One region of the Rhodococcus sp. P4_F3_2 genome, then DNA from elsewhere that is predicted to be linked to it. Evidence: riboswitches for the same ligand, from Rfam matches in the RefSeq annotation. Region 1 holds a riboswitch; the other holds the start of a gene.
What was found. A riboswitch is a leader RNA that binds a small molecule or an ion and turns the genes downstream of it on or off. The one in region 1 is predicted to bind cobalamin.
Positions count from the first base shown of each region.

Region 2: it holds a riboswitch for cobalamin, as region 1 does, so the genes downstream of both, AC1DWA_RS03935 (FecCD family ABC transporter permease) here and AC1DWA_RS31215 (ABC transporter substrate-binding protein) in region 1, are expected to answer to the same signal.

Region 1 covers NZ_JBFUJN010000056.1:7,202-14,948, forward strand. The annotation lists gene AC1DWA_RS31195 (arylsulfatase) at 1-1,429, shown strand, start outside; gene AC1DWA_RS31200 (ABC transporter ATP-binding protein) at 1,445-2,218, opposite strand; gene AC1DWA_RS31205 (FecCD family ABC transporter permease) at 2,215-3,255, opposite strand; gene AC1DWA_RS31210 (class I SAM-dependent methyltransferase) at 3,252-4,004, opposite strand; gene AC1DWA_RS31215 (ABC transporter substrate-binding protein) at 4,005-5,018, opposite strand; cobalamin riboswitch at 5,077-5,257, opposite strand; gene AC1DWA_RS31220 (siderophore-interacting protein) at 5,298-6,155, opposite strand; gene AC1DWA_RS31225 (hypothetical protein) at 6,313-6,471, shown strand; gene AC1DWA_RS31230 (SDR family NAD(P)-dependent oxidoreductase) at 6,638-7,429, shown strand; gene AC1DWA_RS31235 (DUF1254 domain-containing protein) at 7,482-7,747, opposite strand, start outside.
Region 2 covers NZ_JBFUJN010000002.1:269,588-277,334, forward strand. The annotation lists gene AC1DWA_RS03920 (cation diffusion facilitator family transporter) at 1-587, opposite strand, end outside; gene AC1DWA_RS03925 (alpha/beta hydrolase) at 598-1,536, opposite strand; gene AC1DWA_RS03930 (TetR/AcrR family transcriptional regulator) at 1,589-2,197, shown strand; cobalamin riboswitch at 2,214-2,349, shown strand; gene AC1DWA_RS03935 (FecCD family ABC transporter permease) at 2,467-3,474, shown strand; gene AC1DWA_RS03940 (ABC transporter ATP-binding protein) at 3,471-4,289, shown strand; gene AC1DWA_RS03945 (ABC transporter substrate-binding protein) at 4,286-5,347, shown strand; gene AC1DWA_RS03950 ((2Fe-2S) ferredoxin domain-containing protein) at 5,344-6,045, shown strand; gene AC1DWA_RS03955 (aldehyde dehydrogenase) at 7,190-7,747, opposite strand, start outside.

The DNA.
Region 1 (7,747 bases):
CGAGCAACGACTGTTCTCACGGATGGCGGAGGTGTACGCGGGCTTCCTCTCGCACTGCGACGATCAGATCGGACGCTTGCTCGAATACCTCGAAGAAATCGAGCAGCTGGACAACACGATCATCGTGGTGGTTTCCGACAACGGTGCCAGCGGTGAGGGCGGACCCGACGGATCAGTCAACGAGAACAAAATCGCGAACGGGGTACCCGACGACCTCGCCGAGAACCTGGCAAAGCTGGACGAGTTGGGCAGCACCGAGACGTACAACCACTATCCCAACGGGTGGGCGATGGCGTTCAACACGCCCTTCAAGATGTGGAAGCGGTACTCGTTCAACGGCGGAACCTGCGACCCCTGCATCATCTCGTGGCCGGAGGGCATCGACGCCCGAGGCGAGATTCGAGATCAGTACCACCATGCCATCGACGTCGTCCCGACTCTGCTCGACTGCGTCGGTGTCGACTTGCCCGACACGGTGAAGGGATACACCCAGCACCCGATCCAAGGCGTGAGCATGCGGTACAGCTTCGACGCCGGCAACATCCCCACCGCCAAGCACACCCAGTTCTATTCGATGCTCGGAGGACGAGGGATTTGGCATGACGGGTGGAAGGCCGTCACCACGCACCCGACTCTGAGCGGGTGGGGTCATTTCTCGGAAGACACCTGGGAGCTCTACCACACGGAGGTGGACCGAGCCGAGCTCCGGAACCTTTCCGGCGAAGAACCCGGCAGGCTCGCCGAGCTCGTGGGGTTGTGGTTCCACGAGGCCGGCGCCAATCAAGCTCTGCCACTGGATGATCGGTCAGGTGTCGAACTCCTCACCACACCTCGCCCCCAGCTGGCTCCGCCGCGCAACCGGTACGTCTACCGTCCAGGGGGAGCCGAGGTACCGGAAGCCGTCGCTGTCAACCTTCGTAATCGTTCATACTCGATCGGGGCAGTTGTCGACTTGGCCGAACCGGGTGCGGCCGGCGTGCTCTTCTCTCATGGTGGCAGGTTCGGTGGTCATTCGCTGTACGTCAAGGACAACCGACTGCATTACGTGTACAACTTCCTCGGCAGTGAACAGCAGAAGATCGATGCCACCGAAGACCTTCCCATCGGCGAAAATGTAATCTTGGCAGCAACTTTCGACAAGGAAGGTGAGGATCCGCCGGGCACTGCGCACGGGGTGCTCGGCCTCTACTACGGCGATCGTAAAGTCGGTGAGGGCAGAATCCGCACTCAGCCAGGCAAGTTCAGCATCGGCGGCGGCGAAGGGCTCAATGCTGGCCGTGACAGCGGGGAGCCTGTGACCGACGACTACCCGGGTACCTCACCATGGGCGTTTACCGGTGGAACGCTCAGCCGGGTGGCGATCGACGTCAGTGGGGAACCGTACGTCGACCTCGAACGCGAAGCAGTGGCGATGCTCTCGCGTGAATGACAGATCTGCGTGCGTCTAATCCGAGCTGGGTGGAAGGTATCTCACGGTGGGTACTCCGCCGGGACCGTCCAGGCGGACTTCGGCATCGACCTGGTAGACCTCGGCTATCAGGTCGGCGGTGAGGACCTCGGTCGGGCTTCCGCGGGCAACGATGGAGCCACGGTTCAGCATCACTATCGAATCGCAGAACATGGCGGCCAGATTCAGATCGTGCAATGCCATGATCGTGGTGGTGGGCAGGCGACGCACGAGCGCGAGCAATTCGAGTTGATGGTTGATGTCCAGGTGATTGGTCGGTTCGTCGAGCAGCAACTCGTGAGGTTCCTGAGCGAGGGCGCGCGCGATCTGCACGCGTTGGCGCTCCCCGCCGGACAGGGTGTGCCACGACCGGTCGAGCATCCCGGAGAGGTTGGTGTGTTCGATCGCCGCGCGGACGGCGTCGCGGTCGGAACCTGAATGCCCGCCCCACAATCCGCGGTGCGGGGTGCGTCCCAATTCGACGACCTCGGCTACCGTCAGGTCGATCTCCGTGTTGCTGTGCTGATCGACGGTGGCAATCCGACGCGCGACATCTCGGCGTTTCCAGTCAGGCAACGGAGTTCGGTCCAGAGTCACCTCCCCGATTGTCGGACGGTTCTGCCCGGCAAGCAGTTTCAGCAGTGTCGATTTTCCCGAACCGTTGGGGCCGAGAAGCCCCACCGTACTTCCGACGGTGGGGGACACGTCGAGGGCGTCGACTATGAGCGCCCCGCCGACCCGCCAGCTGACGCCGGCCGCTTCGAGTGTCATGGCCTGGCCTTTCGTCTCCAGAGGATGACGGCAAACGCAGGCACGCCGACCAACGCGGTTACCACACCGGCCGGGAGTTCCTGCGGCGCAATGGCTGTACGTGCCACAGCGTCGACCCAGACCAGGAAGATCGAGCCGATCAGTGCGGACGCGGGCAGCAGTCGCCGATGGCTCGGACCGACGAGAGCCCGTGCCGCATGCGGGAGGACGAGGCCCACAAAGCCAATGGCGCCTGCGACGCTCACGATCACCGCCGTCATCAAAGCTGTTGCCAACAACAGGGTCACGCGCACTCGCCACACGTTCACCCCCAGCGACGACGCCGCGTCCTCGCCGAAGGCAAAGGCGTCGAGTGCGCGGGAGTGAGTCAGACAGACCACGAGGCCGACGGCGACCACCGCAGCGCAGAGCGCGACGTCGAGCCAGTCGGCGCCGCCGAGTGAGCCCAGGAGCCAGAACATCACGCCGCGAGTCTGCTCGGGATCGGCCGAGGTGATCACGATGAACGAGGTGAGCGCCGAGAACAGTTGGGTCGCGGCGACTCCGGCCAGGATCACCCGATCCGGCGTGCCGCCGGCCGCATGGGCGAGCAGCAACACAAGGGCGAAGGAGATCATCGCGCCGATGAAAGCGCCGCTCGACAAGCCGATCACCCCCGACCCGACTCCGAGGATCACGATCAGTACGGCACCGGTCGAGGCGCCGGACGAGATACCGAGGACAAATGGATCAGCCAGTGGATTGCGAAGCAGAGACTGCATGATCGCCCCGCACAGCCCGAGGCCCGCACCGCAGAGCGCGGCGAGCAGAGTACGTGGCAGACGAAGATCCCACACGATGCCGTCGCGGATAGGGGTGACGTCCGCCGCGGTACCGCCGAGATGGCCGACGACGATCGAGGCCACCTCACCGACCGACAGACCGGCCGGCCCCAACGTGATCGCCACGGCGGCCGACCCGGCCAGCGTGACAACACCGATCACCCACAGCAGGGTGACGGTCGTCGGGTTGTCACGCAGGCGAACTCTTGTCGTCATCTCACGCCGTAGACCACGTAGTCGTCGAACAGTTGCCAGACCGTTCCCGACTCTCGAAAACCTGCTTGCGCGAGCGCCGCCAACTGGAAGTCGACGGCAGTGGGCGCGGTAGCGTCGCGTCCGGCGAATCTGCGCTCACGCTCGTCGGTCAGTGGTCCGATGCCGGGAGTTGCCCGCAACTCCTCCCACCAGCTGTCCCACTCGGGAGCGCCGGAAGCAAAGGCGGAGCGTTGCGTCTGCTCGTCGTGAGCCTTCGCCCATCGACCGATGACGGGGGAGCGGCTGTCGAAGCGGAAGTGATCACCGTTGAGCAGGACTCCGTCAGGGCTCAGCAGTTCGCGGCACTGCCGGTACACCTCGACGAGCTGTTGCGGTTGTAACCAGTGCAGCGCAGTTGTCGACACTATCGCCTGCACCGGTGCAGTCACCGAAGTCGGCCAATCGGTGCTCAGCAGGTCTGCGTCGACCAGCTGCAGTCGGTCACCGAAACGAGTCGACGACTGACGGGCGACTTCCAGCAGCATCGGGTCGTAATCGATCCCCACAACGCTCGCGTGCTTGAACTTCTCGAGGATCCGGGCGCTCAGTGAGCCCGGTCCGCAGGCCAGGTCGACAACCGTGAACGGGGTGTGCGCGTACTGCAATTCGAGAACGTCGAGAATCGCGTCGAATCGCTTTTCACGGTCGGCGATGTATGCCGCCTGCTGGTCGTCCCACTGACGCACCAGTTCACTGATCTCCGCGGACATCTAGACCACACCCAACTGGCGCAGCCCGTCGGAGAGCTGTTCGATGCCACCGACATTGCGGATCGAGGGATCCATCGTCGTTCCCTCGAGGATGATGTAACGCTTGTTCTTCACTGCGGTGAGCTTGCTGGCGACCGGGTCCGATTCGAGGAACGCGATCTTGTCTGCGGCACTGTCGCCGTCTCCGCCGCGGTCGAGATCTGCGAGCACCAGCACGGTCGGGTCTCGATCGAGCACACTCTCCCAACCGATTTCGGGCCAGTACTGTTTGTTGTCGTCGAAGGCGTTCTTCGCGCCCACCGCGTCGGTCATGATTCCCGGTGCACCGCAGCACCCGGCGAAGTACGGAGTCTTCGTGGCTGCGTACCACCACGCCAGCGTCACGTTTTCGGCTCCCAGCGACGCCGTGGCGGTGGCCGCGCGATCCTTCAAACTCTCGGTCAGCTCGACACCTTTGTCCTTGACGTCGAACAGTGTTGCCACGTCGCCGATTTCGGCGTACAAGTCGTCGAGTGTGAGGGCCTTGCTCTGCTCGGCATCCTGACCGGTGCACTCGCTGGGCGACTGGTACGTCGCGACCCCGAGGTCGGTGAACTTGGTCCGGTCGGCGATGCCTTCCGAGGTGAACGTGTAATTGAAGGTCGTGTAGACCATGTCCGGTTCGCGTTCGAGGACACTCTCGAAGGACGGGAACTCGGTGTCGAAAGCTTGAACCTGACCGCGTGCCTCACGTAATTCGGGGAGTACGTCGTCGTCGCTCATGGCGTAGCCGGCCATCCGGTCCTGCACTCCCAGTGCGAACAGCATTTCGGCCGCAGGCTGATTTACCGCGATCGCCCGTTCGATCGGTCGCTCCACCGTGACGTCTCGGCCACAGTTCTGGACTGTCACGCGCGATTGTTCGGAAGAGTTGGATTGTCGGGCAGCACTGTCGTCGGAGGAGCAGGCAACCAACGACGCGCTCAACAAGGCCGCGACGGCAGCGGCGGGTAGGCGAAGTCTGGACAGACGCATGGAATCTCGTTCTCGCAGGGGCTCGTTCGCGGAGCCCGTTACCGTGTGAACAGGCGCCTGTTGACCCCTGCTGCCAGCCGGTATTCGGACTCGAGATCGCCCCACCCGAGCGCCTTCCCAGATTTTCATCCAGTGGCGTAAGCCCGGGCGGTCACCCTCACCGCTGCGCGTCAGTTCCGGATTCACACCGGATTCCCTGACCCCCTGTGTGGAGGTCCGCTGGCACAGAGGAACTTATCACCGCAGTGCACGGCCGGTCAGGTCGGCCGGTGTACGCGATCAGATCTCGATGGCCAGGTCGTCGATGTCGGTCAGGGTTCCACCGCCGGCGAGGATTCGCTCGTAGTTCTCGCGCCGACGGAGGTCGATTTCGGTGTTGCTGATGCCGCGCTTCCAGTAACCGAATATCGCGACGTCGTCTTTGTCGAGTCCGACGGTCGACCGAAAGTGCTTACGGATTGCGCGCATCTCGTTGCGTTCACCGGCTCCCCACACGACGTAGCTCGCGGGATCGGCGAGCTCGCGTGCTCGTACCGCCAGTGGGCCGTCGGGCTCGGCGAGATCTGCGCTCACGCGGTGAAGCTCCAGGCCGGGGAGGGCGGGCAGTTCGGCGAAAGCGACCTCGTCATCTGTTGTGACCCAGCCGATTCCGACCACGTCGGTAGGTAGCTGCTCGATGATCGAGTACAGCGCAGGTATTGCGGTGCCGTCCAGAAAAAGTGCGATCCGTCGACCGGGAACGTCGGGGACCAAGAAGTGTGGTCGCGGACCGGTGAGACCGAAGGTGTCACCGATGGTCAACGCCGCTGCCCACCTCATCATCGGGCTGGTCTGTCCGTGCAGGACCACGTCGATGACGATCGATCCGGTGGCGGAATCGTAGGAACGCACCGTGTACACACGCGAAGCGTCGTCGAAATTGGGCCCGAGATTCATTCGTACGGTGACGTTCGGGCGTGACCAGGTCGGATCGTCGGTCGACTCCGTCAAACGAGCCGTGATCCGCAGCAGGTGGTCGCTCGGTCGCTCCATTGCTTCGACGACGGCGAGAACGTCGTTGAGTCCGCGATTGTGGTCAGCGGTTCGTAGGACGCTCGCCCGGGGAGTTGTTGTGCTCGTGGCGTCTGCATGTGTCATCGACTGTGCTCCTGGATCGGGTTTTCGAGATGCCATCAGGTTAGTGCTGCCTAAGTCCGCAAAGTTGTCCAGAAGTGACATCTGATTACCTGAATCAAACCTGCGTCGCGGACAACGCGTTTGAGCGACTTGTACTCGCGCTGCTACGGTGCCTGTGATGTCCATACGCCGCTGTACTCTCGCTTCCGGCCGTGCACTGCGCACGGCCCGATTCGGCGTAGCGACATTCCGCCGGGGGCGTAAGGCGATCGACCGCCGCCCCTCTGGTCTTGTCTGGATCGAAAGAGCCTTGGCCGCACCGGCCGGATCCGTCTGACATTCGCCACTTCGGCGAGCTTTGCCTCGCCGAGATTTCGCAGTGCCACACCTGTTGCAGTGCTGCGTATTTCCCGTACCTGAAGTTTCTCGCGGGTGAGTTGTGAGTGTCGGCGCCGCCGAGCCTGGATTACCAGCCAACTCGTTTTCGTGAAAGGTACACAGCAATGAATCGTTTCGAAGGTCGTCGTATTCTCGTCACCGGCGCAGGATCGGGAATCGGGCAGGCCACCGCGCTGCGGTTGCTCGCCGAAGGTGGCCGCGTGGTCGCTGCCGACATCTCCGAGAAGGGTCTGGCAGACACCCGGAGGTCGGCTGAACATGCCTCGACGGAGGGTCGTCTCGACACCGTCGTCGTCGATATCGGTGACGAGAGTTCCGTCATCACGGTTGTGGGTCAGGCGATTTCGAACCTCGGCGGATTGGACATACTGGTCAACGCCGCCGGGATATTGCGAGGCGGGCACACCCACGAGACCTCACTGGACTTGTGGAATCAGGTGATCTCCGTGAACTTGACCGGCACCTTCCTCGTTACTCGTCAGGCACTGCCAGCTCTCCTGGCGACCGGCAACTCAGTGGTGGTGAATTTCAGCTCCACCTCCGCAGCCTTCGCCCACCCGTACATGGCCGCATATGCGGCGAGTAAGGGAGGAATCCAGTCTTTTACTCACGCACTGGCTCTCGAATACGGCAAGCAGGGTCTGCGCGCCGTCGCGGTAGCTCCGGGCAGTGTGAAGAGCGGGATCACCGACACCACGGCGTCGTACCTGTCGGAAGACACCGACTGGTCGCTCTTCGGCAAGCTGTCGCCAATTCTGAGCACTGATCTGGAGTCCGGTGGTGCTCCCATGGCCGGGCCGGAAAGTGTTGCGGGAGTTATCGCGATGCTGGCATCCGACGATGGTGCCTTCATCACCGGCACGGAGATCCGTGTCGACGGCGGCACGCACGCCTGATTCTGTGTCCGTCTGACGGCCTGGCCTGGGGCAGGCCGTCAGACGTGAGCCGTCATTCTCGCGAGCAAGTGATAGCGGGGACGACGTAGGACTGATCGAGTACGGCGGGCGAAGGTTCGTACATTCTCAGGACCGGTCGGAAGTCTCCGCGCGGGCAGGGGAGCCAGTTCGCCTTCGCCGTGGCATCTTTCGGCTCCTCGTGACTGATTGTGATCGTCAACGCACCGTCGGCGTCGTGGACGATGCCGGGAGTGCGGTCGCCGATCGAGTATCGGTCGATAGGGTTCGCCACGAGGAAGAAGTCCGGCACCGAGTACA
Region 2 (7,747 bases), on a different contig from region 1:
ATCTGGTGCAGTAGGACGCCGACGAATGCGATGACCAAACCGATCAGTGCTGCAGCATCTTCGGCGAACACGGCCCTGGTCGTCGGGTCGGATGTGTTGAGCGCCTGGGCCATGAAGTCACGGTTCACGGCGGACGCTTCGGTTCGGAGTTGCTTGTACGCCTGCCGGAACGAGATGCCTTCGAGGATGAACGAGACGCCGAGGACTGCGTAGGCGACACCGAAGTCGGTGGCCGGTTCGGAATGGAACAGTTCCTGGATGCCGTGGGTGATCGACACACCTGCACCGAGCGCGAAGAGTCCGAGGGCGGCGAACATCGACCAGATGTAGGCCTCCCGGCCGTACCCGAGTGGCTGGTCTCGGTCGGGAACCCTTTTCGAGCGGCGGTTCGCGATCAGCAGCAGCACTTCGTTGCCGGTATCGGCCCAGGAGTGGGTGGCCTCGGCGACCATCGATGCAGATCCGGTGACGATGGCGGCCGCCGTCTTGGCCCCGGCGATCAGCGCGTTAGCCGCAAACGCCAGTACGACTGTCGTGGTGCTCTCGTCGCCGTTTCCCGTCGGCTCGGCCTTGGGTTCGATGCTCACGAACTTCAGGCTAGGCGGGTGGCGACGGTTTCGTGCGGTGACGCTCGGCGACGGAGCGCAGCAGTGTGTCGACGGCGTCGTGGAACTGCGTCAGGCCCGGCTCTTCGACGGGAAAGTGCCCGCACCCGTCCAGCATCACGAATTCTGTGGGTGCGTTGATGCGGCGGAGGAACTGCAGGCTCAGTTCGGGTGGCGTCCATCGGTCGTCGGCCGGGTGCGTGAGCAAGACGGGCGTCGTCCGAAATGCTTCGGGTGCGGTGTGCTCGAACGAGAAGTAGCTGCTGAGGAATCCGAGTGGCACCCGAACACCGCCACCGCGCGGATCGGTTGCGCACAGCGTCGCGAGTTCACGGTTGCTGCTCATGTTCGCGACGTCGGCGACCCAACGGATGGGCACGCGGATACGGCCCACCAGTCGTTCGGTGCGGCGCATCAGGGGAGCGCCGTAGACACCCATCGGGCCGAACCGCGCCGCGGCAGCTCTGGCCGACGGATGCGAGGGATCGAGCAGACAGGTGGCGACGACGGCGTCGGCCAGACCGGTCCGCGCGGCTACCTCGTAGGCCAGCAGACCGCCGATGCTGGCGCCCAACAACACCAGCGGCCGATCGTCGGCTGCCTTCTCGGCTCGGACGAGATCGCAGAGGAGATCGACCCACTGCTCGTACCGGACGCCGGCGGGATCGGCTACGACGGTGTCGCCGTACAGCGGAAGATCGGGGAAGAGGACTTCGGCTCCGAGTTTCACGCCGATCCCGGCGAACGGCCACAACGCGCCTGAGTAGCCGCCGGCGCCGTGGATGCCGAGAACACGAACCGGCGCGCCTGGAACCACTGCCCGTGCGACGTGGACGGTGTTGCCGTTCCACTCCCACCACGTCGGGGTCGGCGCCGGCATGTGATCGGTGTACCGGTCGGGCATAAACTTCGAGTAATCGGCGCTGGTCACCTAAACAATTCTCGGTATCGGCGTCGCGGCTGACAACTCGCATCGGAGGACCGTGTCGACTCGGCGGAAAAGGCCCTCCCAGCAGCGCTCGAGGGCTACCTACGACGCGATCCTGGAGGCAGCTACTCGCGTTTTCGCGTCGGAGGGCATGGCAGCGACCACCAACCGGATCGCTGACGAAGCAGGGGTGTCGGTGGGCTCGCTCTACCAGTATTTCGGCGACAAGTACGAGATCCTTGCGGAGTTGGCGAACCGTCACGTGAGTGCTGCGCGGGAGAGTTTTGCGCTCTGCCTTGCCGACATCGTCGAGCGTGAACTCGCCCCGGACGAGGCCGTCCGGATGTTGGTGGAGTGCGCGGTCGAAGTGAACAGTAAGCCGCGAGAGTTCTTTCACCTGCTCTACGATCAGGTTCCGCGTACGCGTGAGCTCATCGAGCAGGTCGAAGGAATGAATCGGCAACTGGTACTGGGTTTTTCGGAATACTTGCAGAGCCGCGGTTTCAGTGCGGACGATGCGTTGCTGACGTCGCGGCTGACTGTGACTGCCGTGGACAGCCAGGTGCATCGGGTTGTGCTGGAATCGGATTCACCCGGAGAACTTCGAGTGCGAACGGAAGCCGTCGTGCGGCAGGCGAGATCGATGATCGCGTCGGAATCCTGATCCGGTGTGCGGAATGGTGACCACAGTCCGTTATGGTTCTGACGTCATCATCGAGGTAATGGGAAGTCGGTGCAATTCCGGCGCGGTCCCGCCACTGTGAGGTCGTCCATGCGTCGACCGTAGCCAGATACCACCCTCGTTGACGTTGTGTCATGCCACGAGGATGGATCGGTCACACCATGAATGCTGTTGGCGGAGCTCTGTCTCCACCTACCCACCTGCCTTCGCCGAAGGCTGGTGCGCCTCGAGGACGGCTCAGTCCGGGTATCGTGCTGCCCGCTCTGCTGGTCGTCACCGTGCTCTCTGCTGTGTGCGCGTTGGCATTCGGATCCGAGATGCTCCCCGTGTCCACTGTGGTGGACGTGGTGCACTCGCGCTTCGGAGGCCCACCCGTCACGCGTTCCGAACTTGCGATCGTGTGGGGGATCAGAGCACCGCGGGTACTGCTCGGTCTGGCCGTCGGCGCTGGTCTTGCCGTCGCCGGCGCGGTGGTGCAAACCCTCGTTCGTAACGCTCTTGCCGATCCCCACCTGCTGGGAGTGTCGTCCGGCGCGAGTGTCGGTGCCACCGCCGTCATCACCACCGGACTGTTCGCCGGCGCGGGAGTGTGGGCGCTCAGTTTCGGCGCGATGATCGGGGCGTTGGGAGCTGCGATTCTCGTCTTCACCATCGCGACGCTGCAAGGCGGTATCACTCCACTGCGATTGGTTCTGACCGGCACCGTTACCGCATCCGCCCTGTCGGCGATCGCGAGTTTTCTGGTGCTGCGTACCAATGATTCCCAGGCCGCGCAGTCCGTATTGTTCTGGCTCCTGGGAAGTTTGGCCGGGGCATCCTGGGACAAGTTGTGGGCGCCGGTCATCGTTGTGTTCCTGCTGACGGCAGCGGTGTTCGCCCTGCACGGTTGGCTGGATGCGCTGGCGGCCGGACCGGACGTCGCGGCTTCGCTCGGTATTCCCATCCGAACCCTGCGAAACGTGCTGTTCGGCGTGCTGGCAGCGTTGGTCGGCACGATGGTTGCAGTGTCCGGCGCGATTGCCTTCGTAGGCTTGGTCATACCGCACGTCACACGCATGCTCGTCGGAGCCAGACATCGAGTGGTGTTGCCGGCGGCAGCGCTGATCGGCGCGTCGTTCCTGGTGTGGGTCGACGTCGTGGCGCGGACCTCGTTGCGGCCGACCGAGATCCCGCTGAGCGTGGTGACCGGGGTGATCGGTGCCCCGCTGTTTCTCCTGCTTCTCGGCCGTCGGCGCTACCGATTCGGTGGCAGTTCGTGAGCGCCCGCGCCCTGGCGGTGACCGCGTCCGGAGTCGTTGTCCGCATCGACCGCCGAACCGTCGTCAAGGGCGTCGACATCGCGGCGGACGCCGGTGCAGTAGTCGGCGTCGTCGGTCCGAACGGATCGGGCAAGTCGACTTTGTTGCGTGCGCTTGCCGGTCTCGGACCGATCGCTGACGGTGACGTCCGCGTCGGCGGCGAGTCCGTGCACGCGATGTCCGCGCGTTCGCGGGCCAAAGCCATTTCTTTTGTGGCGCAGGAAGAGCAGAGTCCCGCCGATTTGTTGGTTCACGAGTACGTGACTCTGGGGCGCACGCCACATACAAAGCCCTGGAGTGTCGGCGGAAAGCACGAGAATGCCGTCGTTGATCGTGCTCTGGGCGAGGTCGGAATGATCGAGCACCGATTCTCTTCGATGGACACGCTTTCCGGCGGCGAGCGTCGGCGGGTATTTCTCGCCCGAGGTCTCGCGCAGGACGCCGGCGTGCTCATCCTCGACGAGCCGACCAATCATCTCGACATCCGCCATCAACTCGAACTGCTCGATCTGGTCCGGTCGTTGGACCGGACGGTGATCATGGCACTGCACGACCTCGATTTGGCTGCGGCAGTGTGCGATCGGGTGCTCGTGCTCGCGGATGGAGTTGCCAGGGCGTTCGGACATCCATCCGACGTACTCACCACCTCGGTGGTGGCAACTGTCTTCGGCGTCGAGACTTTCGAGCTCGTGAACCCCGCGACAGGCCGTTCACACCTCGTATTCGAATCACGAAATTCTCAACTACAACAATCATTTTCGGAGAGTGCACTTTGATACATGTCAAGACTCGAGCGTCGTTCGGTGCGGTTGTAGCCGCGACAGCGTTGTTGACAGTTGCCGGCTGCTCGGCAACTGCACCGGTGGACGAAGCTGCAGACAAGACTTCGGTGACAGTGGAGAACTGCGGGACCGAAAGCACTTTCCAGCTTCCGATCGAGAACGTCGTTGCGACAAGCAATGCGGCCAATATCGGCACCATTCTCCGAGTCGGCGGTTTGGATCGTCTCGCGGCCGTCGTGTTGAACACGAACAACGACGCGATCATGGAGTCGATGTTCGGCCCTGGAATTGCGGACGTCCCACACCTGGACGGAACGATCACGATGGAGACGATTCTGGGTAAGCAGGCGGACCTGGTGGTCGGCTCCTACAGTGGCTTGTTCAAGGGAGCCTCCGGTGTGACGCCGGAATCGCTGCAGAGCAACAACATCGATGCATATGTGATCTCCGATAGTTGTAGGCAGAGTGCCGCAGCGGATTCCGCGCTCGGCACGATGGGTCCGTGGGATGCCCTTCGTGCGGACGTGACCAATTACGGAAAGCTGTTCGGAACCGAGGACACTGCCGCCGAGGCACTGACCGAATTTGATTCACGTTTGGCACGTCTGGAGTCCGCGCCAGATGCCGCCGACAAGCCGAAGGTCTTGATCTACGACAGCGGTGAAGAAGATCTGTACACCAGCGGAGGCAACGGAGCCCCCAACGGAATCATCGACGTCGCCGGGGGAACCAACGTGTTCGCCGACGTCGACAACACCTGGTTCAAAGCGAGCTGGGAGACCGTCGCGAAGTCAGAACCCGACGTCATCGTGATCATGGACTACAAGAAGAGCGCTGACGAAGTACAGGGCAAGATCGACGCGATCAAGAGCCGAGAAGGCCTACGCGATCTCGACGCCGTCAAGCAGAACCGCTTCGTCGTACTCCCGCTCGCCATGTTCACCAGCGGATTCCCCAACGTCTACGGCGCGGAAGAGCTGCGCGCGAAGATCGAAGAGTTCGGACTTGCTCCGTCGAGCGGGATCGACTGGACAACCGCGCCGTCGGCATGAGTGTCGACAGTGGTTCGCATCGGGTGATCGTCGTACTTCGGCCGACCGTCAGCGGCCTCGACGAGTCGGCCGCGCGACGGATGTTCGACGCTGTTCGGGCCGGCACCGACGCCGACGTTCGTATTGCGTACCTCGATGTCGCGTCGCCGAGCCTTCACGAGGAACTCGATCGAGCGCATACCGATGACGTGGGCAAGGTCGTGTTGATTCCAGTTGCGGTGCCGAGGGATCGGTACCTGCTCACGTGGACCAGCAAGGCGGTTGCGAACTGGCGCGAAACCCGGATCGGTGCCGAACTGGAAGTCTCGCTCCACGAATCGGAAACGCTCGAAGGTGCTGTGGCCGCGCAGGTGATCGATGAACTCGGCGCGGCCGGAAAGCCGATCACTGCCAGTCCGGCGTCGTATCGCAGTCCGGCTTGGTCGGTGATCGAGCAGCACGATACACATCTGTTGGTGTGCAAGGGGCCCCGCTGCATGGCGTACGGAGCAGGGCCTCTCCACCGGGCCATGAGTGCGGCGGCCAAAGGCACTTCGGCAAAGGTGACGGGAACCGGTTGTCTGAGCCCGTGCAACCTGGGCCCGTTGGTGATCGCGAACCCCGGTGGCACCTGGTTCGGTCATGTGGACGCCGGTGATGCCGAGGCCTTGGTGTCCGGTCGCGAGGATCGATTGGCGGATAACGTTCTGGACCGGTAGATACCGGGTCGGTGAAAGCAAAGAACCCGCTGGGCGCGAAGTGCGCTCAGCGGGTTCTGTCCATCAGTGAGACGGTCAATTCGATTCAATTGGTCGAATATTTCTTGCGGACCCGGTCAGCCTGAATTGATTTCTCTTGAATGCAACCAGGACCCTGTGGCGATTGTCCGTCAATCAGACGACTGCCATGAGTATCGAGATTTGGTAGAAATATTCAGACCAATGCGAATTCGAGGAGTGAACCATGGGATACGACAATAGGTGCCGGGATTGCCAGCACGGCAAATGTTCGGTCTGCAACGGGGAGGGGAAGGTGTGGGGAACCTTTGGAAATTGCACGAGGTGCCACGGGCAAGGCGGTAGCCCATGCGCGCAGCACCGATGAGTCAATGCTGCTCAGGCTAGCGCAGTAGGTTCGGTGAACGTCGATGTCAACGCTATGAGAGTTGGCTGCCGAGTGCCTGAATCCGGCGAAAAATATTCGTTATCAATCGGTCGAGAGGATATTCAATGGACATGGTAGTAGTCGGATTCATTGCATTCATCTCCTATGCTGTAATCGGTCGGGCAATAGGGACGTCTTACTGGAGAAGGAAACACGGAGTGTATCGCTCCTTTTTCTCGACAGAGGCGATATTTACAGGAATGTTCGGATTTCTAGCAGTTGGTCTCACGTGGCCCGTTTCCATATTCATCCCTGCAGTTCGAGCGCCCGAGCTTTGCACGCACGGCAGTCATATCCTGGAACGGGATTCTGCGCGTCGCGAGTATGAGCAGATGGAGGATGCGCTTCGTCGGGAGCGTGGACTGGCCTGAATGGTGCCTCGATTACGTTTGAAGCCCGCCGATTGACCAATCGGCGGGCTTCAAACATTCATGTCTCAGGAACCGAAGGGAAGGGTTCCCGGCGGGATCTGGTATCCACTGCTGCCGACGGAGGCGCTGCCCCAGAGTGCGAGGAAAGCGTTGATGGCGTTGGTGAGCATATGAATGTCCTTTGTGAGATGACTGATTCGTTTTCGACGGTACCGGGTGGATCTGTGGATTCGCTGGGAGTTGGCACCCATTTCATGGGGCTGGCACCCGTTCCGGCAGGTCGGAACGGGTGCCAACTGTCAGCAAAGGGTGCCAACTCCCGGGTGGGTCAGCCCACGTAGCCGGGCGGCATGAGTACGGACTTGGTCTCGCAGAAGGCTTCGAGGCCCTCAGGTCCGTTCTCGCGCCCGATACCGGAGTTCTTGTAACCACCGAACGGTGATCCGGGATCGAAGGCGTACCAGTTGATCGCGTAGGTACCAGTGCGGATCTGCGCGGCAACTTCGAGTCCGTGATCGATGTCGGTGGTCCACACCGATCCGGCGAGGCCGTAATCCGAATCGTTGGCGATCTTGATGGCCTCGTCCTCGGAGTCGTACGGGATCACCGAGAGGACGGGTCCGAAGATCTCCTCGCGTGCGATGGTCATCGAGTTGTCCACGTCGGCGAAGATCGTCGGCTCGACGTACCAGCCCTTGTCCAGGCCGGCGGGACGTCCACCACCGAGTACGACGCGCGCGCCTTCTTCCTTGCCCTTGGCGATATAGCCCTCGACGCGCTCGCGCTGCTTCTCGGAGATCAGCGGGCCGAGTTGTGCTGCGGGATCGGACGGATCGCCGACGGTCATGAAGCCTGCCGCGGTCTTCATTCCCTCGATGACCTCGTC